DNA from 2 places in the Shewanella sp. QJM3NY_23 genome. Region 2 is predicted to be linked to the other one. Evidence: predicted binding sites of a transcription regulator. Region 2 holds the regulator's gene; the other holds the start of a gene.
What was found. The regulator MetJ, encoded in region 2, represses methionine synthesis genes. The targets are predictions, from matches to a motif close to TAGACGTCTAGACGTCTA.
Positions count from the first base shown of each region.

Region 1: the regulator MetJ is predicted to act here: its motif matches at 2,464-2,481, upstream of serA (phosphoglycerate dehydrogenase).

Region 1 is NZ_CM149657.1:3,406,762-3,416,054, reverse strand. It holds gene ygfZ (tRNA-modifying protein YgfZ) at 14-982, opposite strand; gene serA (phosphoglycerate dehydrogenase) at 1,135-2,364, opposite strand; gene AC0VXX_RS15110 (DUF2238 domain-containing protein) at 2,530-3,138, shown strand; gene AC0VXX_RS15105 (helix-turn-helix transcriptional regulator) at 3,471-4,133, shown strand; gene AC0VXX_RS15100 (NupC/NupG family nucleoside CNT transporter) at 4,562-5,788, shown strand; gene deoD (purine-nucleoside phosphorylase) at 5,843-6,553, shown strand; gene AC0VXX_RS15090 (PaaI family thioesterase) at 6,786-7,223, shown strand; gene AC0VXX_RS15085 (YgjV family protein) at 7,479-7,730, shown strand; gene AC0VXX_RS15080 (TMEM165/GDT1 family protein) at 7,867-8,421, opposite strand; gene AC0VXX_RS15075 (aromatic amino acid transport family protein) at 9,083-9,293, shown strand, end outside.
Region 2 is NZ_CM149657.1:504,176-513,468, reverse strand. It holds gene AC0VXX_RS02445 (bifunctional aspartate kinase/homoserine dehydrogenase II) at 1-1,184, opposite strand, end outside; gene metB (cystathionine gamma-synthase) at 1,204-2,370, opposite strand; gene metJ (met regulon transcriptional regulator MetJ) at 2,594-2,908, shown strand; gene AC0VXX_RS02430 (sulfite exporter TauE/SafE family protein) at 3,015-3,743, shown strand; gene traF (conjugal transfer protein TraF) at 3,799-4,821, opposite strand; gene AC0VXX_RS02420 (c-type cytochrome) at 5,400-5,729, shown strand; gene AC0VXX_RS02415 (DUF3373 domain-containing protein) at 5,779-7,491, shown strand; gene AC0VXX_RS02410 (tetrathionate reductase family octaheme c-type cytochrome) at 7,566-8,939, shown strand; gene AC0VXX_RS02405 (putative sulfate/molybdate transporter) at 9,151-9,293, shown strand, end outside.

The DNA of each region.
Region 1 (9,293 bases), 1.2 Mb from region 2:
CGAACAATAAGGCCTATTCGGCTTCTTCCAGTGAATAGGGTAGGGCTTGCAAGGTCAGTTGTGAGGCTTCATCGCCTGCGATACGTAACTTGGCATCGAGCTGGGTATCGTTAGCCAATACCGCCGTCATTAGCACCTCTTGGCCGCGTTGAACCCACTCGATAATGGTTCCGGCGCGGCGATAAAGCGCATCTTCAAGGGCGATTTCAAGCTGGCTGTCGGCCGTTAATGGGCTTGATACCGTGCCGCTGACAATATATAAGGCGCGCTTATTACCGCCACGGTACTTCATGCGGGCAATGGTTTCTTGCCCCATGTAGCAGCCTTTATTAAAGCTGATGCCGTCGATGGCCTGCAGATTACACATTTGCGGCACAAATTGCCCTTGATGTGCGGCGCCAAGGTTGGGGTAACCCGCGGCGATTTCGAGCGCTTGCCATGCACTGGCATCATACACGGCTTGTGGCAACTGGCTTAGCAATGTGTCGGCTGCGCTCTGCTTTAGTACGATAATATGACGGCCAGCATCATGTAAAATCACGCCATTATCGATAGGGGTCAGTTCGCTATTTAACGCGCCAAATTGCTGGCTTAACCAGTCAGTGGCTTGCTCGCCGCTCACGCCAAGCAGTAACCAGTCTGCACTAGCATCACTCAGCTCTGCCTTGCTAAATACCGCATATTTTTGCAGTTGCGGCAGATCCATCGCCAAGGTGTCGCGAGGCATCATCATGATCAAGGCATCAGCCATGGCGAAGGTTCTGAAGCTGGCCAGCATCTTACCTTTTGGGTCGCAGTGAGCTCCCCAGCGCCATTGTTCAGCGCCCAGCGAGCTAATATCTGTGGTGACTTGGCCGTGGATAAAGCTGCGGCCTTGCTCACCCGTAACGGCAATTAAGCCTAGGTGGGTAAGGTGCGAAAAGAACAGCTCTGGGGATTGTCCGTTTAAAGGCCAGGTTGGCTGAGAAGTTGACACTGTCATGAGATAGTCCAAGAAATAAACGAATAAGAGCCACGATTGTACCGTTAATCATCGTTGGCGCAAAGGTGGTTAAGCGAAACTTACAGCAAACAATAAAGCCCCATGATGTTGATCATAGGGCTTTATTCATTTAAGTGCGTTACTCAAGGCTATCAGTGCAGTAAGCGTGCTCTGATGGTGCCTTCAATCGCCTTCATCTCTTCGAGTGCTTCGTCGGCTTGATCTGAATTCACTTCCATTACCACGTAACCAATTTCAGCCGTGGTTTGCAGGTACTGGGCGGCGATGTTGATGCCTTTTTCTGCAAACGCTTGGTTAATCTTGATCAAGATACCGGGACGGTTATGGTGAATGTGCAACAGACGGGATGCATCTTTGTGCTGGGCCAGCGACACTTCAGGGAAGTTAACTGCGGTCATGGTTGAACCGTTATCAGAGTACTTGGCCAGTTTGCCAGCCACTTCGATGCCGATATTCTCTTGCGCTTCTTGGGTACTACCGCCAACGTGTGGGGTTAGCAACACATTGTCTAAACCGCGTAATGGGCTGATAAACTCATCATCATTCGATTTAGGTTCAACCGGGAACACGTCGATAGCCGCTCCCGCAAGGCGCTCGCTACGAATTGCTTGAGCTAGGGCATCAATATCGACAACAGTACCGCGCGAAGCGTTGATCAATATGCTGCCTTGGCGCATACAAGCAAGCTCTGCTTCGGCGATCATATCTTTGGTCTGTGGGGTTTCTGGTACATGCAAGCTCACCACATCGGCTAGGGCCAATAGCTGCTCAAGCGAGTGGATTTGCTGCGCATTACCCAGTGGCAATTTATCTTCGATGTCGAAGAACACGACGCGCATACCTAAGGTCTCTGCCAAAATGCCCAGCTGAGTACCAATGTGGCCGTAGCCGATAACGCCTAAGGTTTTACCGCGGGCTTCATAGCTGCCAGCGGCGCTTTTGAGCCAACCACCACGGTGGGCGATAGCATTACGCTGTGGGATACCACGTAATAGCATGATGATCTCACCCAATACCAACTCTGCGACGCTGCGCGTGTTAGAGAAAGGCGCGTTAAAAACCGGGATCCCCAGTTTTTCGGCCGTGGCGAGATCAACCTGATTGGTTCCGATACAGAAGCAACCAATGCTAACTAATTTATCAGCGTGCTTAAGTACGGTTTCAGTCAGTTGGGTACGGGAGCGAATACCGACGAAATGAGCATCTTTAATCGAGGCTAATAGCTCCTCTTCTCCTAGTGATGCCTTATGGTATTCAATGTTGCTGTAGCCGGCGCGTTTGAACACATCTACCGCAGATTGATGGACGCCTTCCAACAGCAGGATCTTAATTTTATCCTTGTCTAGCGAGTGTTTCGCCATGATTTGGGTACCCTCTTTATCGGTTGTTGCTATATATTGGTCATTATTTGGTTGTTGACAGCTAAAGCCCTCTCAAAATAGCACTATTTTTAGTCAGTGTGGAGGGCTAGATGGCTAAAGTCATTATTTTGATATTAAAACAATATCATCTAAGGAGTTCCAATTTTGAATAAAAGTATTATCTGGCTCATCATTTTTTTCGCTGTCTTCATCTGGTCGGCGATTGAGCCCAAAGATACCTTTACCTGGTTTTTGGAAGTGTTGCCAGCACTGATCGCGCTGCCCGTATTGTATTTTACGCGCAAGCGCTTCCCATTAACATCATTGGCTTACAGTTTGATTCTGATCCATGCGGTCATTTTAATGGTGGGCGGCCATTACACTTATGCCGAAGTTCCGCTGTTTGATTGGGTCGCCGAGGTGATGGGCAGTGATCGTAATAATTATGACAAAGTCGGCCATTTCGCCCAAGGGTTTATTCCAGCATTGTTGGCCAGAGAAGTGCTGCTGCGTAATGAAGTATTAAAGCCCGGGGCTTGGTGTGGCTTTTTAGTCTGCTGCTTTGCCTTAGCCTTGTCGGCATTTTATGAGCTTATCGAATGGTGGGTGGCGGTCTTGTCTGGTGAAAATGCCGAGGCGTTTTTGGGCACCCAAGGTTATGTGTGGGATACCCAGTCGGATATGGCGATGGCGCTGCTGGGGGCAATTGTCAGTGTGTTGTTGTTATCACCTTGGCATAATCGTCTGCTGCAACAGTTTAAACCCACTCGCTAAGCTGTTTGATATTTCAGGTGAACGATAAACTTAACAGGCTAAGACTGAACCCTAGTGTTGGCCTCAGTCGTTAGTCGTGGTGGTTTTAGCGCATCTGATTTAAGTCGGCCACTAAGGTTATCTATGCCATTAATGTGCCGAAGCTAGCGCTATGTATTGATTGCCTTTGCTTTGATTTTAGTTTGTTGGTATTTTATTTTTTTGCTTAATTTTCTGGAGCCTATGAATACGTTACCTGTGTGGCTGTCTGGGTTAATGGAGATGTTGTAATTACTCAGGAATGTTTACTCGATATCAATCGAGTTGGCGAAATCTAAATCAAGGAGGATTTGATGGATAAAATTGACGAGCTAGTATTTTTACATCAATTATCGAGTCCATGTGAGCTAGGAATATGGGCGCAGTCACTCGGATTAAGGGTGCGGATTGTACATCAGGTCGATGAGCTTGAGCCCGATCCACAACGCAATAGTTTCTATTTTATTGGTCAACAAGGCGCCGCTGTCGATAAGGATGGTATGCCGCTGATTGTGCCTCACTTACTGCCTTATGTGCCGCTGGCATTGTATCTGGTCGATCGCCATGCTATCGACGCCGAAGTGGCATTATTGCAAGGTGTGCAAGGGTTATTGTTTAGCGATGATCGCCAAGATCTGCAACTCATAGGTCTACATGAAATGCTCCGCCATGAACTTTGGTACGACAGAACCTTGCTATCGAAAGTGCTGCGCCGCTTTATCAATCCCCAACAAAATCCGCAATCTTTAGATCAAGAAACGGTTAGCGCACTGCAAAAGCTAACGGGTCGTGAACGCACGATCATCGAATTGGTCTCCAGTGGCGCCCGCAATAAAGAGATCGCCGCCCACCTGTTTATCAGTGAACACACAGTGAAAGCGCATATCTCGTCGATTTTTCGTAAGACCCAGTCGCGCAACCGCGTCGAATTACTGCGTTGGTCACAGGCGAATGCCGCCTATTTTGAGTGTTGTTGACTAACGGCAAGGGGCTTTCTTTTATGCATGGTGAGTGGCTGTTGCTCACTCTTTATGCCGCAATTCACAACTCTATTACCGCGAGTATGGTCTGAAAAACGCTAAAATTACGTAATTAATTTACCAAATAGGAATATTTAGATCGTTATTTTGCCTTTTATAGACGGTTTTTACTTGTCACGAGAAGGCGCTATTGATGGTGTAATTGTTCTTTTTTGGGTTTCATTTGTTGTGTTAAGGTTTGTTTGTGGTTATTTTGGTTTTAATCTTGTTTTAAGTTTGGTGTTTAAAAGTCGCTTTTTACCTGACCTTTGGTTACCTATCCCGCCTATTTCCAATAATGTTTTTTTCTATGATGCAGGGTGCTTGTCACGCTGAGATTGCTCGATACACTGCTACCACATAATAAAATTATTGGTAAAAAATGTATGGAAGTTTTCATCAGTTTGTTGGGGATGCTCGCCTTAATGGGCTTAGCGGTATTATTTTCTGAACGCCGCAGCGCCATTAACCCGCGCACCGTTCTAGGCGCGCTGGCGTTCCAAGTCGCATTTGGCGCGTTTGTAATGTATGCCCCTATAGGTCAAAGCATGCTCGATAGCGCCTCAAACGGCGTAATGCATGTGATCAACTATGGTAATGAAGGCTTAACCTTTGTGTTTGGCGATCTGGCCAAATTCAGCGTGGGCTTTATCTTCTTTATCAATGTGCTGTGTATTGTGGTGTTTATCAGTTCGTTGATTGCCGTGCTGTACTACTTAGGTGTGATGCAGTTGGTGATTGGCCTAATTGGTGGTGCCCTGTCTAAGTTATTGGGTAGCAGCCGCGCCGAATCACTATCGGCCACCGCGAATATTTTTGTTGGTCCCATTGAAGCGCCTTCGATGGTGCGTCCATTTGTGAAGCACATGACTCGCTCTGAGTTGTTTGCTGTGATGACAGGTGGCCTAGCTTCGGTTGCTGGCGGCACCATGATTGGTTATATCCAGATGGGTGTCGATGTTAAATATGTACTGACCGCTGCCTTTATGACCGCGCCAGCTGGCCTATTGTTTGCCAAGTTGATGTGGCCAGAAACAGAAACGCCGATCAACGACATCAAAAAAGTGATGGACGAGCAGGAAGATAAGCCTGCAAACGTACTCGATGCTGCAGCCAGTGGCGCAGCAATGGGGATGCAACAGGTACTCAACGTGGCTGCCTTATTAATGGCCTTCGTTGGGTTAATTGCGCTACTTAATGGTTTGATTGGTGGCATGGGGAGCTGGTTTGGTTATGGCGACCTTACCATGCAAGCCATCTTGGGCTATTTGTTATCGCCTTTAGCTTGGATCATGGGTGTGCCTTGGAGCGAGGCGATCCAAGCGGCATCATTTATCGGCCAAAAAATGGTGATCAATGAGTTTGTTGCCTATATCGACTTCCTTAAAGTGGCCGATGATCTGTCGGTTAAAACCCAAATTATTATCAGCTTTGCCCTATGTGGCTTTGCTAACATTGGTTCGCTGGCTATGGTGATAGGTGGCTTGGCTGCCTTATGCCCTGAACGTCGTCACGACATCAGCGCCATGGGCATGAAGGCGCTTATCGCCGCGGCATTAGCTAATTTGATGAGCGGCACCATTGCCGGTCTACTATACAGCCTAGCGGGCTAATGATTCAGAGTGCTTGTCGCTGCGCGGCAGGCCATTTATTGATTGGAGAGACAAATGACCCCACATATTAACGCGCCAACAGGTGCATTTGCGAAAACCGTGTTAATGCCTGGTGACCCGCTACGTGCTAAATACATTGCCGAGAACTTTCTCGAAAATCCTAAGCTTGTGACTGATGTGCGCAACATGTTGGGTTATACCGGCGAGTATCAAGGCAAGCCAATTTCAGTGATGGGCTCAGGCATGGGCATTCCTTCTATCTCTATCTATGCCAAAGAGTTGATCACCGAATATGGCGTCGAAAACATCATTCGCATCGGCTCTTGTGGCGCGATTAGTGACAAGATTAAGCTGATGGATGTGGTTATCGCGATGGGCGCTAGCACAGATTCTGCAGTCAATCGTAGCCGTTTTGCCAATACAGATTTTGCCATGATTGCCGATTTCAACTTGTTGAGCCTTGCCGTCGATGCCGCGAAACAACAAGGCGCTAACTATCATGTCGGCAACTTGTATTCGTCGGATCTGTTTTATAGCAGCGACGAGTCGCGTTACGACTTGATGGAGAAATATGGCATCTTAGGTGTCGAGATGGAAGCGGCTGGTCTATACGGCGTTGCGACCGAATATGGCGCTAAAGCACTGGCGATGATGACAGTGACTGACCATATTCGCCAAGGGTTGCACCTGACTGCTGAAGAGCGTCAAGAAACCCTTAATGAGATGATTAAGCTGACACTAGAAGCGGTTAGTCACTTAGACTAAGTCGCGACTGACATCAGCTAAGCACTTAAGCTTATCAAACATAAAAAGGCCTTGTGACAAGGCCTTTTTTTGTGCCCAGATATTACTGGCTTGCAGATAATGTTGATGACTCAATAGGCCAAAGTATTTGAGATATCCGCAGTTTTTACATGATAAGCCGCTCGGTTAGCGGTTTAAACTTTAGCAATGACGCAGTAGACTAGCGTTTATTATCATTGAAATGGAATATCAGATGAGCATTTGGTTTAGACCCATTACCCTAGAAGATTGCGCCAAATTAGATGCTGGCATGCATGGCAAAGGCACCTTGATGCAGACCATGGGCATTAGCATTACAGAGATAGGCGATGACTACATGACAGCCACCATGGCTGCGACCCCCGCAATTCATAACCCATTGGGGATAGTGCATGGCGGGGCTAATGTTGCCTTAGCCGAAACTGTCGCCAGTTATGCGGCGAACTTTGCGGTCGATTTTGAGCAGTATTACTGCGTCGGGCAAGAGATCAACGCCAACCATCTTAAGGCGTCTCGTAACGGCGTACTTACCGCCACCGCTAAGCCTGTGCACTTAGGCAAACGCAGTTCGGTGTGGGAAATTCTGATTCATAACAGCGCCGGTGAACTCTGCTGTATTTCACGCATGACAGCGGCGGTCGTTAAGCGTTAACTTGAGCGCTTAATTTGCGCTCGGTAACCTAGATCAGGTAGCGTTGTCTGGAAGCGTTAGGCGTGCTCTGAGATATCAAACCCACTCGCCAAATTGCAGGTATGATTGTGGCTGGTATAACGGGCAGCACTAAAGGAGGTTAAGTCTAAGTCAGCATTGGGATAAATCACTGCATCGAGTCTTGGCGCCTTGCTATCGCTTTGCGCTTATGGTGTCCATAATAAGGATATTCACTGTTACCTCAATGGAGCGTGTATGGATAATGCAACGATATGGGAATGGGTTGGCTACTTAGCCTCTGTTGTGGTCGCCATTTCACTGATGATGGCGAATATTAAAAAGCTACGCTGGTGGAATTTAATTGGCGCCGCCTTGTTTGTCGCCTACGGTGTGGCGATTGAAGCTTATCCCGTCGCCTTAGTGAACTTCTTTATTGTGCTGATTGACGCTTATTATTTGGTTAAGCTCTATCGTAAGCCACCAAGCGTTACCCCAAATACCCAGTGATTGAGCTGGTTACCTTAGCAGCCCGTATGGATGTGCAGTACTTTGCTTAATCCCGCGCTAGGCTGATAAGGCCTACTCAGTAAAAAAGCCAGTGGCATATGCCACTGGCTTTTTTATTATTTTGTTGGCTCACCGCTTAAAATAGCAGAGTGGCCAATCCTAGTAGGGCAAAGAGTGCGGCGCAGCCACGATGGATCCAGACCATAGGCAGCTTGTCGGCGCTAAAGTGGCCGGCAATCACCACTGGCACATTGGCTAGCATCATCCCGAGTGTGGTGCCGACAACCACCAAGGCGAGGGCGTCATATTTAGCCGACAGTACTATGGTGGCTATCTGAGTTTTATCACCCATCTCGGCTAAGAAAAACAGCACAAAGGTGGCAATAAAGGGACCCATCTTATAGAAGCGGCTCTCTTCGGCGTCGACTTTATCGGGCACTAATACCCACAGCGCGATGGCAAAAAAGGAGCCTGCGACAATATAGCGCGCAAGATCTGGGCTGATCCAGTTGATGGCCCATTGGCCCAGCCACGCAGCAGCAAAGTGATTGGCAAGGGTCGCGAGTAAGATGCCTAAAATGATGGCGGTTTTATTTCTAAAGCGGGCGGCTAGGATTAATGCTAGCAGTTGAGTTTTATCACCAATTTCAGCAATTGCCACGGTGAAGGTTGACGCAAGTAGAGCTTCCATGAGGGTTCCTTAGGGGGCAAAAAATCCAAGCACAGTCCGCCGCCCCCTAAATTTGAGCGGTAACCGTGCTTAGGTCTTGCCGGGTAATACGCTAGCCAATATTGGCTATGCCTATTACTGTGAGCACCATGGCATAAGGCCAAGTATGTTGATACTCACCCATGACTCATTATATAAGCCACGTTAGCTACTCCCCTAAAGCAGTGGCGGCAGATTATACGGATCTAGGTTTATTAGGCAAGTCAGGCGGGCCGTTTTTTTGCAAAAAGCTGTATAGTTGTAATGGTGCTGTATTACGCTTGTTTAGTGGATATTGCCGGGGTGTATAAACTTGCTTTTGTTGCTGAAGTTGGCTTGTGCGCTGCGTTCGGCTCTGATAAGGTCGCTAGCAGTCATATTAAAATTGTAAAGGTAGTGATGAAAAAAGCCTATCGATATTTTTACCGATTTATACCGCCTCAGCGGCTTAGTTAAATAGATATTGGTAAAAATGATCATGTTAGCTAAGTTGTTGGGGCCCAACCATATCGCAGTAAGGTGCAGATGCACTAGACGATGGGGAGGCTTACAGTGGGTGCTACATGTTGCTAAAAATCCTCTTTCAATTGTCGTTCAAATCTGACCTTCCAACTCTTATAAAAATTAAAAACAGGACAATCTTGTGAATTCAAAAATGCTTGGTTCTATAGCCATTGTTGCAGGGACGGCAATCGGTGGGGGAATGTTGGCTTTGCCTCTGGCGACGGCGGCGTTAGGTAGCGTGGCTGCCATGGCTTTATTGGTGGTGATTTGGGGCGTATCGGCTTATACATCGCTGTTGATGTTAGAAATTAATCTTCGCTCTGGGGTGGGTGACAATGTGCATGCCATCA
Region 2 (9,293 bases):
AAACCCCGGCGATAAAGTGCAGCATCGGCACTGACCAACGCCACTAAGCCTAAGTCTTGTCGCACCTCTAATGCATCGATCCCCAGTGCTTGAGTATTGACTTCAAATATCGCCCGCGCTTGTTTTTCACTCTCGTGGGTAAAGGCCAGCTCTGCAAGGCCAGACGCCGATGACCAGTAGGCCAAGGGAGCCAGTCCTGCCTTAGCAAAACACTCTAATAATTGAGGCAGCTCGGCATTAAAGCTTAAGCTAAACAACGACACGCTAGGTAGACTAGTAACGACGGGCGCGCTAGCCGATAAGCTCTTAGGCGCAATAAGCGTAAAATCGGTATGGGGCGCATAACTCGAGCGCACCGCTAGGCTCACGTTAGTGTCAAACAGTGGCTGTAAGGTACGGTTATGCAGTACCGGCGAACCAAGATGGGCTAAGCGATTAGCCTCGGTTAATGACATGCTTTTGAGCAGGCGTGCATCGTTAATGCGATTGGGATCGGCATTAAACACCCCTTCCACATCGGTCCAAATGGTCACCCGTTCAATATTGGCGAGGCTGGCCAGCAAGGTGGCGCTAAAGTCTGAACCATTACGGCCCAGCAACAGGGTATCGCCCTTATCATTAGCACAGATAAAACCGGTGATCACTAGGCGTTCATTAGGGTGAGCATTCAGCATCGCCTGCACTTTTTGCTTTGATTGCCCTATGCGAATTTGCGGTACCGCCCCTTCATCGGCCACTAATAAAGTGCGCGCATCCACATCGACTGCCCCGACGCCTGATTCACGCAGCAGCGCGGCAAGTAAACGCGATGACCAGCGCTCGCCAAAACTAACCACTTGATTGCGTTGGTAATCCGTTAAATCGGCAAGAGAAAGTAATGTGCTGAGTTGGGATTTATCGGTCGATAGACGCTCGCGCAAGCTGCGCGCCTGTTCGTTAGATAACAGTTGCTCGATCAGATTTTGCTGGTAACTGATCAACACTTGCAACTCTTCTTGCCACAACAGACCGGACTCGGTTAGCTCAAGTAATTTATATAAAAAATTAGTACTCTTGCCCGCAGCAGAAACCACGATGAGATCATCGCTATGGCCATGGGTGAGTAATATATGAGCGACACGGCGGTAACAATCTGCATCCGCTAAACTAGAACCGCCAAATTTATGCAAATGACATCGTGTCATTTTTTGCTCCTCAATACCTTTAACAACTTACCGCGATAGCCGCATCTAAACCCGCTTGAATATCTGCCACCAGATCGTCACCATCTTCAATCCCAACAGATAAACGAATAAGGGTATCTTTCACCCCTGCCTCTAAACGAGCCGCTGGCTCCATCGCTCTGTGGGTCATGGTAGCAGGAACCGCCACTAAGCTCTCTACTCCACCCAAGCTTTCGGCTAAAGAGAAGTATTCTAACGCATTTAAAAAGGCAATAAGCTCTGCTTCGCCACCTTTTAACTCAAAACTGAGCATGGCACCAAAACCTTTTTGCTGTTTTAACGCGATCTCATGGCCTGGATGGCCCGCCAAACCAGGATAATAGACCTTATCAACGGCGCGATGACGGGTTAGCAAAGCCAACACCTGCTGTGCGTTGGCTTGATGCTGACGCATTCTCACCGCAATTGTTCTTAAGCCGCGTAGGGTCAAATAGCTATCGAAGGCTGAGCCGGTTAACCCTAAGGTATTAGACCACCAATGTAACAGCTCACCCACTTCAGCATCTTTAGCGACAACCGCGCCGCCGACCACATCGCTATGCCCGTTGATATATTTAGTCGTTGAGTGGATCACTATGTCAGCGCCGAGCAACAGAGGTTGTTGCAAGATAGGCGATAAAAAGGTGTTATCGACTACCACTAGCGCCCCCACTTCATGGCTCTGGCTCGCAATCGCTGCGATATCGACCACGCGCAGTAATGGGTTCGAAGGGGTTTCTAACCAGACCATTTTAGGTTGGCGAGCAATAACGTCTGCCAAAGCAGCGGCATTCGTTTGGTCAACCACTGCCAGTTTAAATGCCCCTTTCTTGGCGAGGTGGGTAAATAGTCGATAGCTGCCGCCATAGCAATCGTGCGGCACCACGAGTAGATCATCGGGCCCCAGTAAATTGGTTACTAAGGTGATGGCCGCCATGCCAGTGCATGTCACTATGCCTGCCGCCCCACGTTCCAGCTCCGCTATGGCGTCAGCCAAAATACAGCGAGTCGGATTACCCGAGCGGCTATAATCAAAATCTCTCGGTTGTTGATGGCCATCAAAGGAGTAATTGGTCGACAAATAGATGGGCGGTACAACGGCACCATATTGGGTATCGGATTCTATCCCCCCACGCACAGCTGCCGTGGCTAATTTACGCTCAGTCATCTTTTACTCCTAAAGTTAAATCGGCGGCAGTCATCTATACTTTATAGATGTCTGGACGTCTAAATGTACCTAAGGCAAGCGGTAGCGTCAACATATTTAGACGTTTAGACGTCCAAACATGTAGAAATCTATTTGCAATTAACAAAAATTAGAGGCAATAATTTGACTGTACCCGGTAAGGGTATAAAATCTGCCCCGAATTTGAGAATTAACAGGTGAGTCAATGACTGAGTGGAATGGCGATTATATCAGCCCCTATGCTGAACATGGTAAGAAGAATGAGCAAGTGAAAAAAATCACTGTCTCTATTCCCCTCAAGGTGCTTAAGATTTTAACCGACGAACGCACTCGTCGTCAGGTGAATAACTTACGCCACGCTACAAACAGCGAATTGCTTTGTGAAGCTTTTTTGCATGCTTATACTGGCCAACCTTTACCCCATGATGATGACTTGTCAAAAGACAAACCCGACAGTATTCCAGCCGAAGTGAAAAAGCTGATGACTGAGATGGGCATCGAATGGGAAGACGTCGAGTAAATCGACTTTACCTATCCTGTTTTGCTAAAGAGGGATCGCACTGCGATCCCTCCTCTTTATCACGTCTAAACACACTGCAACCCCTGGTGGTATAGTGCCTGAACTTATGATTGATCCCATGATCCTTGGCCTAGCGTCGCTGATCATCTTTATTGGCGCCCTAACCCAAAGCCTGATCGGTTTTGGCTTAGCCGTTGTCGCCTCGCCGTTACTCTATCTCGTCGACCCAAGCCTAGTGCCCGCACCTGTCATTATGATGGGCTTTTCTATCGCCTTACTCACCCTGCTAAGAGAGAGGCGCGCACTGGAATTTAACGGCTTACAATATGCTTTACTGGGGCGTATCCCTGGCGGAATATTAGGCGCAACCTTATTATTGCTAGCACCACAACCAGTATTGGGATTAGCCATTGCAATCATTGTGGCTCTAGCCGTGGTTCTGAGCCTATTCAAGCTACGTCTCCCCATAAATCGCAGTAATCTTTTTATGGCGGGCATATTGTCGGGGATCTTTGGTAATATCGCTGCCATTGGTGAACCGCCAATGGCTATTTTACTCTCGGGAAAAGACGCCAAACAGTTTCGCGCAGCCTTGTCAGCCTTCTTCATCTTTAGCTCAATGATCGCCTTAATCATTTTGGCTTTCAGTGGATTACTCACACTGCGTCATCTGTATCTTTCAATGCTATTGCTACCATCGGTCCTGCTAGGCTTTGTAGTTGCTAATCGTATTGTCGGCGGCATCGACAAACAAAAAACCCAACGCCTTACCCTGATATTGTGCAGTACAAGTGCGCTGATCTTAGCGGTAAAATCGATTATAGAACTAACGTAACGACCTCAAATAGGTGTCCGTAAAAGGGAATAAAAATCAGCAAACAAGATAATCACTAAAAATGATATGAGGTTCGGATCACGCCCCCAATGGCATCATCACTGCCAAACAGCCCGGTTAAGTCCAGATTAAAGGTGCGACCAATACTAAAGCCTGTACCAACCGAATACAGGTCGATTGCGGTATTGTTTAAATTGTGGCGATAACCCACACGTAACGCCAACCAATCCGTGGTTTTTAGCTCCCCTGCGAAGCGCCAATATTGTGTACTAACCACTTCATCGAAACCTTGATGAGCATTCAAATCGATATCACTTGTTAGGGTAAGTGCAGCCCAATCATAAGCCACCCCAGCAGTATATAAAGGCTCAACTCGATAAGTAAATTGCCGCCCTAATGACTCTACACTCTGTTGTTTTGGGTCGATTAAATTGCGTCCAGACAAGCCAACGGTTAGCCCATTAAAAGGCTTAATTACCACACCAACATCAAGATTAAATACCGTATCATCATTACGATAGGGGGAATCATTACCACTATCAAAAGTCACGTTATTCGCATTAACTACATAATTGTAAGTGTCGATACGCTGTATTTTGGGCGAGAGCCCAACCGATATTGGCATGTTGACAATTGATAGAGGAAAACTCAATACAACGCCAACATCAGACACTCCCCCCGACACCAACGCCCCGAGAGAGCCTAACTCTGAAACATTTGCAGGATTGTTAACATCAAAATGGTCTAAATTGCTTTGAATCGCATCTGCAACACCTACCGCCTCGATATAAGTCTTATGAAACAGTGTCATTGGCATCTGCACCGTCGGCAAGACAATCGATGTACCTTGTGTCGCAGAGGTTCTCTCTGCTTGCGGCGATGCAATCCCCCGCGCCTCTTTAGTCGCATCTAACACTGACAAGACAGGATGATTGAAGAGATCTCCATGTTGATGACTTACGGCAACGTGTGAACTGTTTAAGGCAGAGTTATGTACACCATCATATTGCTGCTCGGCAAAGGAAAACCTAGTGAGACTCATCAGCGTGATTAACACTATTATGCTAAGGCACTTCATTCCCTTTTCTCCCCCCTCCGAATAATGGTCATTTTAAGCGTGTTGAAAGATTAGTACGCTCGATTGTTAAAGATAGTTCATTTCTTAAGTGCTAGATGATATGGCAAGTAAAAATACTGATATTTAGCCCGTATTTAACCTTTACTCCCCCAGCCTCTGCTGCGTAAATATGCTCGATAATCCACTATGGCTGATAAGATCAAAATACTGCCCATCGCGACGTATTTCCCAAAAATAACGCCCCCTTTCGACGACAATCACAGCGTTAGCGATAACAAGTTCATTAACATTACAGCCATTATTTAGCAGATGTTTAACTACTAAAGTGTGATTCACCTCCACCAGTAATTGATAGCCAACACCTCATCCCCGCAAAAACAACAAACAACAAAAGGCTTTTAATACAAAAACTTAAATCACATCAATTAGATTAATATCAATGATATTTTTATCAATTAGATTTTTATTGTAAAGGTGATCAACCTCAAACTCACATCTCGACTCCTTTAGTAAACTTTTTAACAACAAACACCCGCTTTGTTTAATAAAAAATCACCACGGGTGGTGATTAAGGAAAGATGATGAAAAACATAGTAAAAATTGCAACGTGCATCATGTTCACATTCTCGTTAGGCGCCCAAGTTTATGCCGTAGATGGCGGTAACCCGAAAAAAGGTAAACACCTCTACAAGAAAGAGTGTAAAGCCTGCCATAGCAAAGGCGATGCGGGCGGTGAAATCACTCCGATGAGTAAAACCATGAGCCAGTGGGATCGCTATTTTAAACGTGATCAACACAAGGTTAAGCCTGAGGTTTTTGAGCAACTCTCCGAAAAAGACCGCTTGGATATTCAGCAGTTTCTTTATGACCATGCGGCAGATTCCGATCAACCACAGACTTGCGGTTAAAACTCACTAAGCCCATCTACTGCGCACCTCGCGCGACGGAGAGACAAAGATGCGTACACTACTATCGATTTTAATTGCCAATGCATTAGCCTTTTCTGGCGGCGCGTACAGTGCCGACCAAGAACAACAAAAGCTGGCAGACTTAAAACAGCAACTAGCTGAGCTATCAGAAGAAATTGACGATATTAATAGCCGCGTAGACAAAAATGAGCGCCACACAGCACTGGATAGAATCCAACTCACAGGAGATTTTCGTACCAAGGCTCATTCATTGCATTATCAAAATGTCACTTGGAACCCAGCCATCAAAGTTGACTTCAATGATTTTGGCCAAAAAGCCATGTCTGGCACCTTTGGAATGCCAAACGATGCCAACTCGCCATTAGGCAAGATGTTAAGCGCCAACCCTGAATTAGCCAGTGCGTTCCAAAATGGCATGTTGCAGGGAGTAATGCCTTATGTGCTGGCGCCCAAATCGGTACAAGATATCGATAACGATATTTTCTATACCACCCGCCTCAGACTCAATCTAAAAGCCAAAGTATGGGACAACGTTGGCTTTTCAGCTCGATTAAGCATGTATAAAAACTGGGGGGACTCGACTGGCACCCAAGTATTTGATTCATGGCGCTCGTTCACCATGGATGGCAGTAGTAGTGGCAATACCAGCGGTGATTGGCTCAGAGTCGAGCGCGCCTACTTCGATTGGAAAAACATCGGTGGCACCAACACCTATCTTTCTATCGGTCGTCGCCCCTCAACCTATGGCCCACCATCACATTACAGGGAAAACGAGAAGCGCGGCGGCACGCCATCAGGTCACTTAGTCAACTTTAACTTCGATGGCGCCACCTTAGGTTACAACTTAGGCGAGATCACTGGTATTGATGGCCAAGTGGTCCGTTTCTGTTACGGCCAAGGCTTTGAGTCACAATGGGGTAATGGCGAAATGTTTGGTGATATCGTCACCAAAGACACGCATCTAGGTGGTTTTAATATCGACGCCATCAACGACGGTAACCACTTCCTGCAATTTACTCTGTTTGGTGCCAAAGACATTAACGACGGCTTCAAAGGCACCATGGCTTTTCCTACTCAACTGGCAGGCATTTTTGCCCCAACCATGTACCAAGATATGCAGAAGTTTGAAAACTTCAACTTTCAAACCCGGGTACAACCTAGTGGGGTGATTGGTGACATGTATTTAGGGGGGGTCGGTTACGCCTATGAAAGCGATGAGGATATGAAGCTATTCGCCTCTTTTGGCTGGACACGAGCCGAAGGCAACGGCAATGCCGGTATGTTTGGCGGCATTTTAAGTGATGCGGTATTTGAAGCACAGCTCAACGCCGACGGCAGCGAAATTATCATGATGCCAGACGCCGCCGATAGCGCCGACACTAAAGATGGGTACGGCGTTTATGTCGGCATCCAAATTCCGGCGCCTTACGGTAAGTTAGGTCTGGAATATAACTATGGCTCTAAATACTGGACTCCGTTTACTCAAGCGCAAGACGATCCTATTGGCAGTAAGCTTGCCACCCGTGGTCATGTTGCCGAAGCCTACTACATGTTTGATATCAACCCACGTATGTTTATCAAACTGGCAGGGCTGTATTACGACTATGAATACACAGGTAGCGGTACCCCTGTTGGCGCGCCGCAAAAAATTGATGATGTCATTGAAGGCGGCGCTTATTCGATGCTGCCTGTGGTCGACACAGCCTTTGACATCAATGCCTCGTTAACAGTCAACTTCTAAACTTAGACTATCCCCCGGCTCATGCCGGGGGTAGGGATCACCCGATGAAACATCCACGCTTTTTAATCTCGATAATGGCCATGGGGCTATTGGGACTGGCCAGCGCCAATGCCGCAGACAATCCCCATAAAGACGCCATTGAAGGCCCCTTTAACCAAGGGACACAAGTCACGGCACAATGTGTTGAATGTCATGAAGATCACGCTAAAGACTTTATGAAATCATCCCACTGGACGTGGGAATTGGAACAAGAACTTCCCGGACGCACAGTTAAACGTGGCAAAAAAAACGCCATCAATAACTTTTGCACCTCAATCTCGGGTAACGAACCCAGGTGTACTAGTTGCCATGCCGGTTATGGCTGGAAAGACGACAGCTTCGACTTCACCGACATGACCAAGGTCGACTGCTTGGTCTGTCACGACACCACAGGGACCTATATTAAAGATCCTGCCGGTGCGGGTGAAGCGCTAGCCAAGGTCAACCTTGAGCGCGTAGCGCAAAATGTCGGTATGCCAGTCCGCGATAACTGCGGTACTTGCCACTTCTATGGCGGCGGTGGAGATGCGGTTAAACATGGCGATCTCGACTCCTCCATGGCTTACCCAGATAAGGCAACCGATGTCCATATGGACAGCGATGGCAACGACTTCCAGTGCCAAACCTGCCATGCTACCGAGCAACATCAAATCAGCGGTAATGCCATGGGTGTATCACCAGGCGGCACGAATGACATTGGCTGTGAAAGCTGCCATGAAGCAGCGCCTCACAGCAATAACCGCCTTAACACCCATACCGCTAGTGTGGCTTGTCAGACATGCCATATCCCCTTCTTTGCGCGCAATGAGCCCACCAAGATGAGCTGGGATTGGTCTACTGCTGGTAGCGATCAAGAAGAAACCGTCGATGAATATGGCAAGCACACCTTTATGAAGAAAAAAGGCAGCTTCGTGTGGGCTAAGATGGTAGCTCCTGAATATGCTTGGTACAACGGCAAAGCCGATGCCTACATGGTCGGCGATAAAATGGATCCCACCAAGATAACTAAACTGACTTACCCCATAGGCGATATTACCGACGCTACCGCTAAGATCTATCCGTTCAAAGTACACAGAGGCAAACAGATCTACGATAAGAAACAAAATATCTTTGTCACGGCCAAGGTTTATGGCAAAGGCGGCTACTGGAAAGATTTCGACTGGGATAAAGCCGCCAAACTGGGTATGGAAGCTAACCAAGCATTAACCGAGCAAGGTATCACATACAGTGGCGAGCATGGCTTTGCTGAAACCGAAATGTGGTGGCGTATCAACCATATGGTATCACCATCAGCTCAAGCTCTTAAATGTAACGACTGCCACAACAAAGGCACTCGTATGGATTGGCAAGCCTTAGGTTATGACGGCGACCCGATGAAAAACAAGCAAGGAGTCAGACACGAAAAATAGGTCTAGATTCATGAGCGCTACCGCTAACAGGTAGCGCCGTTATCCCGTTAAGACATTATGGCCAATTCGATACAGCTTTTTTATCGAGTTGGCCATTTTGTCTCATCCTCTAGCAAAACATGACCATTTAGTGGCTTAATCCTATGAATAACCACAAAAAATGTGGCATTAAAATTGCGTTAGTAAAAGACCATTTTCTGCGGCAAGCTATATGAGTTGTAATAGCAACAGACTGAAACATATTAATCAATTTACAGGTGAATTCGGCGGAGCTTTTGCCGATTTAGGCACTTTTTTACCTTTAGTGCTTGGCCTTATCGCCCTGAATCACTTCTCGGCTCAAGGGATCTTTAT